DNA from 3 places in the Streptomyces sp. NPDC057617 genome. Region 1 is predicted to be linked to each of the others. Evidence: riboswitches for the same ligand, from Rfam matches in the RefSeq annotation. Region 1 holds a riboswitch; each other region holds the start of a gene.
What was found. Region 1 has a riboswitch for cyclic di-AMP ahead of ACFU9P_RS23570 (C40 family peptidase). Riboswitches for the same ligand answer to the same signal wherever they lie in the genome.

Region 1 (3,266 bases):
GAGTTCACCGAGCGCACCGCCGGCGGGTTCCGCACGCTCGATCCGTACTCCAAGCTCCTGGACGAGCGGATCATCTTCCTCGGCACCGCAGTCGACGACACCGCCGCCAACGATGTGATCGCGCAGTTCCTGCATCTCGAATACGCCGCGCCCGACCGGGACATCTGCCTCTACATCAACTCCCCGGGCGGCTCGCTCAGCGCCATGTCCGCGATCTACGACACGATGCAGCTCGTCACCTGCGACGTGGAGACGACCTGCCTCGGCCAGGCCGCCTCCACCGCCGCCCTTCTGCTGGCGGCCGGCACGCCCGGTAAGCGGATGGCGCTGCCGGGCGCGCGTGTTGTCGTACAGCAGCCCGCGATCGAGGAGCCGGTCATGGGGCAGCCGTCGGATCTGGTGATCCAGGCGGAGGAGCTGCTGCGGCTGCGGGCCCTGCTCGCGTCGCTGCTCGGGCGCCACACCGGCCGGAGCGAGCGGCAGGTCGCCGAGGACATCGAGCGGGACCGGATCTTCACCGCGGCCGACGCCAAGGCGTACGGTCTGGTCGATCATGTGGTCCAGAACCGCAAGAAGTCCCTGGCCACGGCCCACCCCTTCGGTTCTCCCGGCAGGCGGTGACGCGCCGATGCTGCCCCCGGAACTTCCGCCGCTGCCCGCCCTGACCCGCGCCGAGGGGGACTTCGTCGACAGCTTCCTCCAGGTCGTCGATCTGCTGGGGCGGATCAACCCGGCGCGCGGCGCAGACACCTACAGCGCGCTGCGGGCGGCGCAGGCGCTGCCCGCCCAGGCCATGGCCCTGCGGGACGCCCTGACGGCGATGCACATGCGGGGCGAGACCGAGCTGCACAGCGCGACCCTGGCCCGCGCACTGCGGGTCCTGGACGGCGAGCGGCGCGCCGGGCGCGTGGCGCTGCCCCCCGAAGCCACCGGATGAGCCCCGACACGCCATGACCCCCCGTCCGTTCCCGTATGGAGGGCGTCCGTACGGGAACGCTTGGCCCGTACGACGTACGGCGCGGCGGGACGCGCGAGGGGAGTCAAGTTGCGCACGGCGGCCGGACGCGCGAAGCACACCCCGACTGCCTGCAGGTACGGCACTCATCGCGGTCCCGGGCCCCGGAACGACACACCGCTCCGCCACCCATATGGAACAGGCGTGACGAACTTCACATAGCGTCGTTTCTCCTCGGAATTCATCTGATTACGCGCCAAGATCCCTGGGACGACAAGCCCCCGCCATCCACGGCGGGGCGGTCCGGGCGGACGCCGAGTCCTGCCGCCGTTCCGGATGACTGGTCGACAGGAGTGGATCGGCAGGAGTGGAGGACCCGAGCAGTACGGGACGGCCACGCAGTTCGTTACGAGGCCGTCTCTTGGGGTGAAGCCGCTGACGCGGCCGGGCATCTTCGCCTGTCCGAACCCGACAGGTCATCCTTCACAGGCGGCTGACGAAGGGTTGCGCGATGAATGCGCAGACAAATGTCCCGTCACTGTTGTCCCGGGCCGGTGCCGTGTCGGTCCTCACGATCGCGGCGGTCGGCGGCACGATACTGGCGCCCGGCGCCACACCCGAGGCCCAGGCCGCCACACGCGCGGCCAAAGCGCTCCGGGTGGCCGCTTCCAAGGAGGGTTCCCCCTATCAGTGGGGTGCCACCGGGCCCCACCGCTTCGACTGCTCGGGCCTGACGCTCTACTCGTTCAAGAAGGCCGGCAAGAAGCTCCCGCGCACCGCTCACCAGCAGTACAACAAGACGCGCCATATCTCGGCCTCCCACCGGCGCAAGGGCGACCTGGTGTTCTTCCACTCGGGAGGCTACGTCTACCACGTCGGCATCTACGCCGGACGCGGGAAAATCTGGCACTCGCCGAAGACCGGTGCGCTCGTACGGCTCGAACGCATCTGGTCCCGGAGCGTCCTGTACGGCCGGGTGAACTGACCGGGCACGACATGCCCGGACCGGCCGGTGCGCGCCCGGCCGGTCCGGGGAGTCCCCCGCAATGCCGTACGAACCCAGGACCGTTCGAACCCAGGACGGTCGACTTCAGAACCGTCGAGTTCAGATCAGAACCGCCGAGTTCAGAACCGTACGAGGAAGACCGTACGGAAACCCGGAACGGATCAGCTCTGGACCGGCACCGTCCAGGGCAGTGCGATCCAGACCGTTTTGCCGCCCTCCGCGGTCGGTGTCACCGTCACCTGTCCGCCGCCCTCCGCCGTCAGCGAGCGGACGATCACCATGCCGCGCCCATTGTCCTGCTGCACGGCCGCGGGCAGCCGCTGCGGCCAGCGCGGATGACTGTCCGTCACCCCCACCCTGAGCTGTTCGTCCCGGTCGAGCACGATCTCCACCGTGAAGGTGGGCGACTGACCGAAGGTATGCTGCACGGCATTGGTCGCCAGCTCCGAGACGATCAGCCGTACCGCGTCGGCCGTCTCGGCCTCCCCCGGCAGACCCCACTCGGTCAGCAGGTCGGCGACATATCTTCGGGCCGCCGGTACCGACGCGGGATCGCTCGGCAGCGTGATGGATGCTTCCTGATGGTCTGCCATGGCGACGCCGTCCCTTTCCCGCCGGACCTGACTCCGGCGCAGTGCGGATGACTGCGCGGACGGCCTCGGACTGTGCTCAGCGTGCCACTCATCCTGCCGTTCACACCGCCGATCCACCGAGATCTGCATATATCTGTCGCTCAAAGTGGTGAACTCTGCTACGCGAGACCGTATTTGGGCGGCGAAAAGATAACTTCTCCGCCGCGGCGCCCTTGGCGTGTACGAGACGCTTACCGGAGCGGTTCGGGGAAGGGAATTACTCATGCGGCATATTCCGGCGGTACGCCGGCGCAGGCTCGGGGAGGAATTGCGCAGGCTGCGCCAGCGGGCGGGGCTCACCAGTGGCGAGACGGCGCGGCTGCTGGGCTGGCACCAGTCGAAGGTGAGCCGGATCGAGACCGGTGTCAGCGGGGTGAAGGACGAGGATTTGGCGGCGCTGCTGGACGCGCTGGGCATCGCCGATCCGCAACTGCGGGCGCTGCTGGGCGCGTTGGCGGGGATCTCGGACAACGGCCCGGGGTGGTGGAAGGCGTACGGCGGGGTGATCCCGCCCCGGTACCGGGACTTCATCAGCCTGGAGTCCCAGGCCTCCTCGGCCCGTACGCTGGAGACCTCGGTGGTGCCGGGACTGCTCCAGACGCCGGACTACGCGCGTGCCGTCACCCGCGCCGCGCTGGACGGCCTGCCGGCCTCGACCGTCGACTCCCTGGTG
Region 2 (3,266 bases), on a different contig from region 1:
GACCTTCTTCGTACGGGTGGTGCTGTCGCCGTTCGCGCACCCGCTCTTCACCGTGCTCACGGGCATCGGCTTCGGACTGGCGGCGATGGCCCCGCGCCGCCGGCGAATACGCAGGTTCGCCCTGCCGTCGCTCGGGCTGGCGCTGGCGATGGGCCTGCACGCGCTGTGGAACGGCTCGTCGTCGCTCTTCGGCCCGTACGGCTTCTACGCGGTGTACGGGCTGTTCATGGTCCCGGTCTTCGGTCTGGTGACCTGGCTGGCGATATGGAGCAGACAGCGCGGGCTGCGGACGGTCGCGGCCGAGCTGCCCGCGTACGCCGAGGCCGGCTGGCTGCCTCCGGCCGCGCCCCAGGCGCTGTCCTCGATGCGGGCGCGCACCATGGCGCGCGATTTCGCACACCGCACGTTCGGACCGCAGGCGGCCAGAGCGGTGGTGGAGTACGAGGCGTCCGCGACGACCCTGGCGTTTCTGCGCCACCGCGCACGGCGCGGCACGGCGGGGCCGGACTTCGCGGGGCGCGAGCGTGAGCTGCTGGACCGGCTGTGGGCCCGTGGGGGTACGGCAGGGCCCGCGCTGACCTTCGCCGCGCGGGCCACAGGACGGGTACGGGTGCCGCCGCCGTACATCGACTACGACGGCTACAACCCGTACCGCCAGTACTGAACACCCTCAGCCCGCCAGAACTGAACGCCCTCACCCATGAGCGCACTGAGCGCCCTCATGGGTGAGAAGCGTCAGGACCGGTGAGGAGCGTCAGACCGGTGAGAGACGTCAGGGAGTCAGGCCCTTGTCGGCCAGCCAGCTCATCGGGTCGATGCCCGTGCCGTCCGGGGTGTGCACTTCGAGGTGCAGATGCGGCCCGGTCACATTGCCGGTCGCGCCGACCCGCCCGATGGTCTCGCCGGTGGTGACCTTCTGCCCGGCGGTGACGGTCATCGAGGACTGGTGGCAGAACCACAGCTCCGTACCGTCGTCCAGCTCCAGGATCGTGCGGTAGCCGTACGAGCCCGACCAGCCGGCCGAGGTGATCGTGCCGCTGTGCACGGCCTTGATGGGCGTGCCCGTCGGGGCGGCGAAGTCCAGTCCGGTGTGGTAGCCGGAGGACCACATGGAGCCGGACTGGCCGAAGGTGGAGGTGATCGTGTACGAGGAGGTCGGGAGGGTGAAGCTGGCGGCCAGCTTCGCGAGGCGCTCCGCCTCCGCCTTGGCCTTGGCCTCCGCCTCGGCCTTCTTCCGCGCCTCTTCGGCCTTCTTCTCGGCCTCGGTCTGCTGCTTCTTCGCCAGGGCCGCGGCCTGCTCGGCCGCCGCGCGCTCCGCGGCCGCCTTCTCGGCGGCGTCGGCCTCGTTCTGCTGCTGCTCGGCCTGCTGGAGGATCCGGGCCCGCAGGGCCTCGCCGGCGTCGGTGGCGCCCTGCTCGGCGTCCGCCGTCGTCATCCCGGCGGTGGTGAGGGGCGCGCTGGCCAGCAGGTCGGGCTCGGTGTCGGTGTCGCCGGCCAGCGATCCCATGCCCGGCAGGGAGGTGGCGTCGGGGAGGTTGTCCGTGATGGCGTCCGGCAGGGATATGGAGACCGCGGGCTTGTCCTGCGCGGTGGCCATGCCGCCCGCGCCGACCGCGGCTATGACGCCGACGCCGAGGACCGTGGAGCTACGGGCGAAGCCGTTGCGCTGCTTGCCGACGCGGTGCCTGCCGCGTACCGGCCGTACGGATTCCTCGGTCGGGTTCCACTCTCCCCAGGCCCGCTCCGGCTCGTCACCGAACGGGGAGGTTTCGAAGGGGGCGGTGGGGGCAGGCTGATTGGACGCCACTGAGGCGCACTCCTTTCCTTCCTTCTCGCCTACCGGGTTAGCTGACGGGTTCGGAGCAGGAAGGTCTCCTACGGGGGCTCTGAGCTGCACGGAGCAGCAAAGAACTCCCGATTCACCCCAATTGGTGGTTCCCCGGTTCCCTTGCGGGATTCGGCGCGTGCGCACGGTGCCATCTCTTGCGACGGCTGGGACGACCGCGCTGCGTTATCGAACGTTAATAGAGACCGGGCCCTTATTCCAAGCCGTTCCGGGTGATCATTAACAACTTCGCATCGGACACACCAGGGCACATGCACATGCAATCGGGCGAGCTGACTGCCTTTCAGTGCGCCCCGCATACCTGACGGTATGTCAAATGTTATGCGGAGTGGCACCTACCGATCACACACGGTGGCGACGCCCGCCACGGGCCCGGCCGCCCGTCACGGACCCGGTCCCGCTCGGCCGTCACAGGTACCGCTCGGCCGTCACAAGGCCGATCGGCGGGCCGTCACAAAGCCGCTCGGCCGCCACGGACCCTGGTCAGGGAACCAGTGGCATGGTCCTGCGTCGTTCCGGCTGCCCCTCCGTCGGCCGGTTCACCGCCAGCAGCGCCATGTCGTCCTGGCTCCCGCTGCCGCCCGTGTGCCGCCGTACGTCGTCGATCAGCGCCTGGAGCAGTTCGTCGGGCCCCTGGAAGATCCGCCCGTCGAGCCGCTCGCGCGGCAGGTAGAACACCCCGTGCGAATCGCGCGCCTCGGTGAGCCCGTCCGTGTAGAAGAGCAGCGTCGCCCCCGTCGGATAGATGGCCTGCTCCGCCCGGTCCGGCCAGGCACCCAGATCGCTCATCCCGAGCGGCAGCGCGGGGTCCCGGGTCTCCAGCATGCATACGGCTCCGTCCTCGCACATCAGCAGCGGATCGGGATGGCCCCGGTTGACGAGCCGTACCACTCCCCCGTCGTGCGGGATCTCCGCCAGTACGGCCGTGGTGAACCCCTCGAAGGCGTCAAGACCGCCCCGCCGGGACCCGTCGCGTCTGAGAGCGCGCTCCAGGCGCTGCGCGACCCCCTCCAGCGACGACTCCTGCTCGGCGGCCTCCCGGAACGACCCGATGACCACCGCCACCGCTTCGACCGCCTCAAGCCCCTTCCCCCGTACATCCCCGACCACCAGACGTACCCCGTACGGCGTGTCCTGTACGGCGAAGAGGTCGCCGCCGATGAACGCGCCCTCCTGCGCCGCTTCGTACCGCGCGGCGATACGGAGCCCCCCGATCCGTTCCGCGGGTCTCGGCAGCACCGCACGCTGGGCGGTCTCGGCGATGATGCGGGCGGAGGCGAGCCGCTGACCGCTGCGGCGCAGCACCCCGCTGATGTACAGCGCGAGGAGCGAGACGACCACCACGGTCAGCACCTCGCTGAGGGACTCCAGCGACATGAGCGACTTGGCGTAGATGTGCACGGCCAGTTCGGCGAGGAGT
Region 3 (3,266 bases), on a different contig from region 1:
CCTCCACATGGTCACCCGAGGACTCCCCGCGCAGTCGGCGTCCGATCCAGGGCACCAGATACTCGCGTGCCCAGTTGATGTCGTCCCGCCGCACCTCGAACGCGCCGCGCGGCGGCTGCGGCGGCCACGCCTGGTCCGGATCGGCGGGTACGTCGAGACCGAGCACCTGCGCGGCACGCAGTGCGACCCGGGTGTGCCCCTCGGGCGACAGATGCAGCCGGTCGTCGTCCCAAGCCCGCCTGTCCTGGACGGACTTGAGGGACCAGAGATCGAGCACCGGACAGTCGTAGCGGTCGGCGATGGCCCGTACATGAGCGGTGTACGTGGCGATCTTGCCGCGCAGATGCCGGAGTACGGGAACGCCCCGGGTGTCGAAGCCGGTCGTCACCATGACCGTGCCGACGGCCCCGGTGAGATCGGCGACGGCCCTCTCGAAGCGCTCGGCCACATCGTCCGGGTCGGTGCCGGGCCGGATGATGTCATTGCCGCCCGCGCAGAAGGTCACCAGGTCGGGGGCGAGTTCCTTCGCCCGGGGGAGCTGCTCGTCGACGATCTGGTCCAGGAGCCGGCCGCGTACGGCGAGATTCGCGTACCGGAAGTCCCCGTGCACGGTGTCCGGCGCGTCCCCGGAGAACGCCGCCCCGTCCGCCAGCCGGTCGGCCAGCAGCACCGCCAGCCGGTCCGCCCAGCCGACATACCGTCCGTCGGGTCCCGGATCGCCCACGCCCTCCGTGAAGCTGTCACCGACCGCCGTGTACGACGTGTACGACCCGAATACGCCTCTTCTTCTTGATCTCGAATCGTCTGCCACAGCAGCATATCTTTCACCCGCAGATGTGGCCTACGCGACCGTAGGGAGGGCTTGACGGCTGGTGAGATATGCCATCGGTCAATTTTCGGCCAACCGGGAATAGGCCCGACGGCCCAACGGCCTCTGCCCGGCACAGAAGCGCCGGGCAGAGGAAGAAGCTACGACTTCGCCGCTCAGATGTCGACACCCTGGTCGCGGAGGTACGCCAGCGGGTCGATGTCCGAACCGTAGTCCGGTCCGGTACGGATCTCGAAGTGCAGGTGCGGACCGGTGACATTGCCGGTGGCACCGGAGAGGCCGATCTGCTGGCCCTCGCTGACCGTGTCGCCCTCGGAGACGGAGATGGAGGACAGATGGGCGTACTGCGAGTAGTGACCGTCGCTGTGCTGGATGACGACCTCGTTGCCGTACGAGCCGCCCCAGTCCGCCGTCACGACCGTACCCGCGCCGACCGCCTTCACCTCGGTGCCCGAGGGAACGAGGAAGTCCACACCGGTGTGGTAGCCGCTGGCCCAGGAACTGCCGGACGCGTGGTACGGAGTGCCGATCTGGGCGTCGTCGACGGGCGCGGTGAAGCCGGAGCCGCTGCTCTGGTCCGGCGAGTCCGAGGGCGCGGGCGCCGATCCGGAATTGTCGTCCGCCGGCGTGGTGGTGGACGGGTCCGAGGAACCGCTGTCGGAGGAGTCGGACGGCTTCGCCGGGGCCTCGGGCTTGGCGTGGTGCCCGCCCCTGGCCTTGATGGTCAGCTTCAGCCCGGGGTGGATCAGCGACGGGTCGGGACCCACGGCCTTGCGGTTGTCCGCGTACAGCGTCCGCCAGCCGCCGTGGACATGCTGTTCGGTGGCGATCTTGGACAGATAGTCGCCCGCGACCACGGTGTAGATCCGCGTCTTGTGGCGGGACTTCTTGTCGGCGGCCTTCTTCGCGGTGGAATGCGCGGACTGCTCCGCGGAGAGCTGGTGCTCGGGGGCGGCCTGGGGCGCGGCGGCGGGCGCGGCCTTCTCGGCGGCGTGGGCGCCGGTGGCGCCTATGAGCGGAAGTGCGATGGCGGCTCCGCCGGTGCCGGCGGCTATGAATCCGCGCGATACCGGGTTGTTGGCCTTGGGACGGCGGTGCTTACCCTTCGCGGGCATGGCGAATTCCTCTCCGGCGCCTGCGAGGTGAGCTGTCGGGTTCGGACTGGAGATGCCCGGTCGCGTATGGTGCGCGACTTCACCCCGAGCCGTTCCGGAGTTTCCGGAGCGGCGTACTACCTGGTTCCCCCGCTCCTGCCACGCGGTGCTGGTCGGATGCGAATTCCGAGCGGCGGCAGGATTCGGCGTTCCACTCGGAGTGAGGGTGAATTTAAGCGAGCCGGACGAGCGGAACAAGCATTTCTATTCCCCCGACTGAACTTCTTCTGAACTTCCTCGCATTTATCCCGGCATTACCGGTCACCCTGTGTGGACCGAGGCCGCCAATTCCCGCTCCGGACGGGGAGATCCGGTACGGAGAGCCGCCACGGAACGTCACGGATATGATCCTGCTCACGGACGGGTTCCCATCTCATCCGTGAACAGGACAGGCCATACAGAATCACCCAATACGGACAGATCAATATTTGACCGATATTCACGGCCGAGCAGTGTGGCATGCAATGTCCGAATAGTCCCGCCTGAATCCCGACAGTCGAACTGATTGCCCTGGGAACAGATGTCGTAGGGTCAGAGGTCGACATTGCCGGCGAGCCGCGCCGGCATCGGACACGGAGGAGCAGGCCGTGACGCAGCAGGTCCCGTCGACAGAGCCCGAGCTGGCCGGCGTGCGCAACTTCCGTGATGTCGGCGGGCTGCCCACCACGGACGGCAGGCGGATAAGGACGGGAAGACTCTTCCGCAGCGGACATCTCGCCAACGCCACCGCGGCCGACGCGGCCTTTCTCGCCTCCCTGGGCCTCCACACGATCTTCGACTTCCGCAATGCCGCCGATCTGAAGCTCGACGGCGCGGATGTGGAGCTGCCCGGGGTACGGAATGTGAACATCCCGCTCACCGACCCGGCCGACGGCGCCGAGTTCTGGCGGATGGTCAGGGACGGCGATCTCGACCAGCTCCGCTCGCTCCTCGCGGACGGCAGGGCCGCGGCCCGGATGACCGGCTCGTACCGTTCGATCATCACGGACCGTACGGCCGAGCACAGCCGGGTCCTGCACGCCCTGGCCGAGGACAGCATGCCCGCGCTGATGCACTGCGCGGCGGGCAAGGACCGGGCCGGTCTCTCCATCGCGGTGGCCCTGCTCGCGGTCGGGGTGGAGCCCGAGGCGATCGAGGCCGACTATCTGAAGTCGAACGACCCGCACCGCAGGTATCCGGTCCGGCGCAGCGACAACGCCCCCGAAGGGATGTCGGGCGAGGTGATGGAGCTGCTCAGTCCGCTCTTCGACGCGCGCGCCGAGTATCTCGCCACGGCCTTCGAG

Region 2: it holds a riboswitch for cyclic di-AMP, as region 1 does, so the genes downstream of both, ACFU9P_RS32605 (M23 family metallopeptidase) here and ACFU9P_RS23570 (C40 family peptidase) in region 1, are expected to answer to the same signal.
Region 3: it holds a riboswitch for cyclic di-AMP, as region 1 does, so the genes downstream of both, ACFU9P_RS03895 (peptidoglycan DD-metalloendopeptidase family protein) here and ACFU9P_RS23570 (C40 family peptidase) in region 1, are expected to answer to the same signal.

Annotation. Positions count from the first base shown of each region.
Region 1 is NZ_JBHVGV010000009.1:309,519-312,784, forward strand. Features, by position in the region: gene ACFU9P_RS23560 (ATP-dependent Clp protease proteolytic subunit) at 1-621, shown strand, start outside; gene ACFU9P_RS23565 (hypothetical protein) at 629-937, shown strand; cyclic di-AMP (ydaO/yuaA leader) riboswitch at 1,271-1,463, shown strand; gene ACFU9P_RS23570 (C40 family peptidase) at 1,467-1,940, shown strand; gene ACFU9P_RS23575 (ATP-binding protein) at 2,123-2,554, opposite strand; gene ACFU9P_RS23580 (helix-turn-helix domain-containing protein) at 2,817-3,266, shown strand, end outside.
Region 2 is NZ_JBHVGV010000019.1:34,002-37,267, forward strand. Features, by position in the region: gene ACFU9P_RS32600 (PrsW family intramembrane metalloprotease) at 1-664, shown strand, start outside; gene ACFU9P_RS32605 (M23 family metallopeptidase) at 773-1,807, opposite strand; cyclic di-AMP (ydaO/yuaA leader) riboswitch at 1,819-1,973, opposite strand; gene ACFU9P_RS32610 (PP2C family protein-serine/threonine phosphatase) at 2,330-3,266, opposite strand, start outside.
Region 3 is NZ_JBHVGV010000001.1:876,893-880,158, forward strand. Features, by position in the region: gene ACFU9P_RS03890 (SGNH/GDSL hydrolase family protein) at 1-811, opposite strand, end outside; gene ACFU9P_RS03895 (peptidoglycan DD-metalloendopeptidase family protein) at 985-1,944, opposite strand; cyclic di-AMP (ydaO/yuaA leader) riboswitch at 1,949-2,142, opposite strand; gene ACFU9P_RS03900 (tyrosine-protein phosphatase) at 2,571-3,266, shown strand, end outside.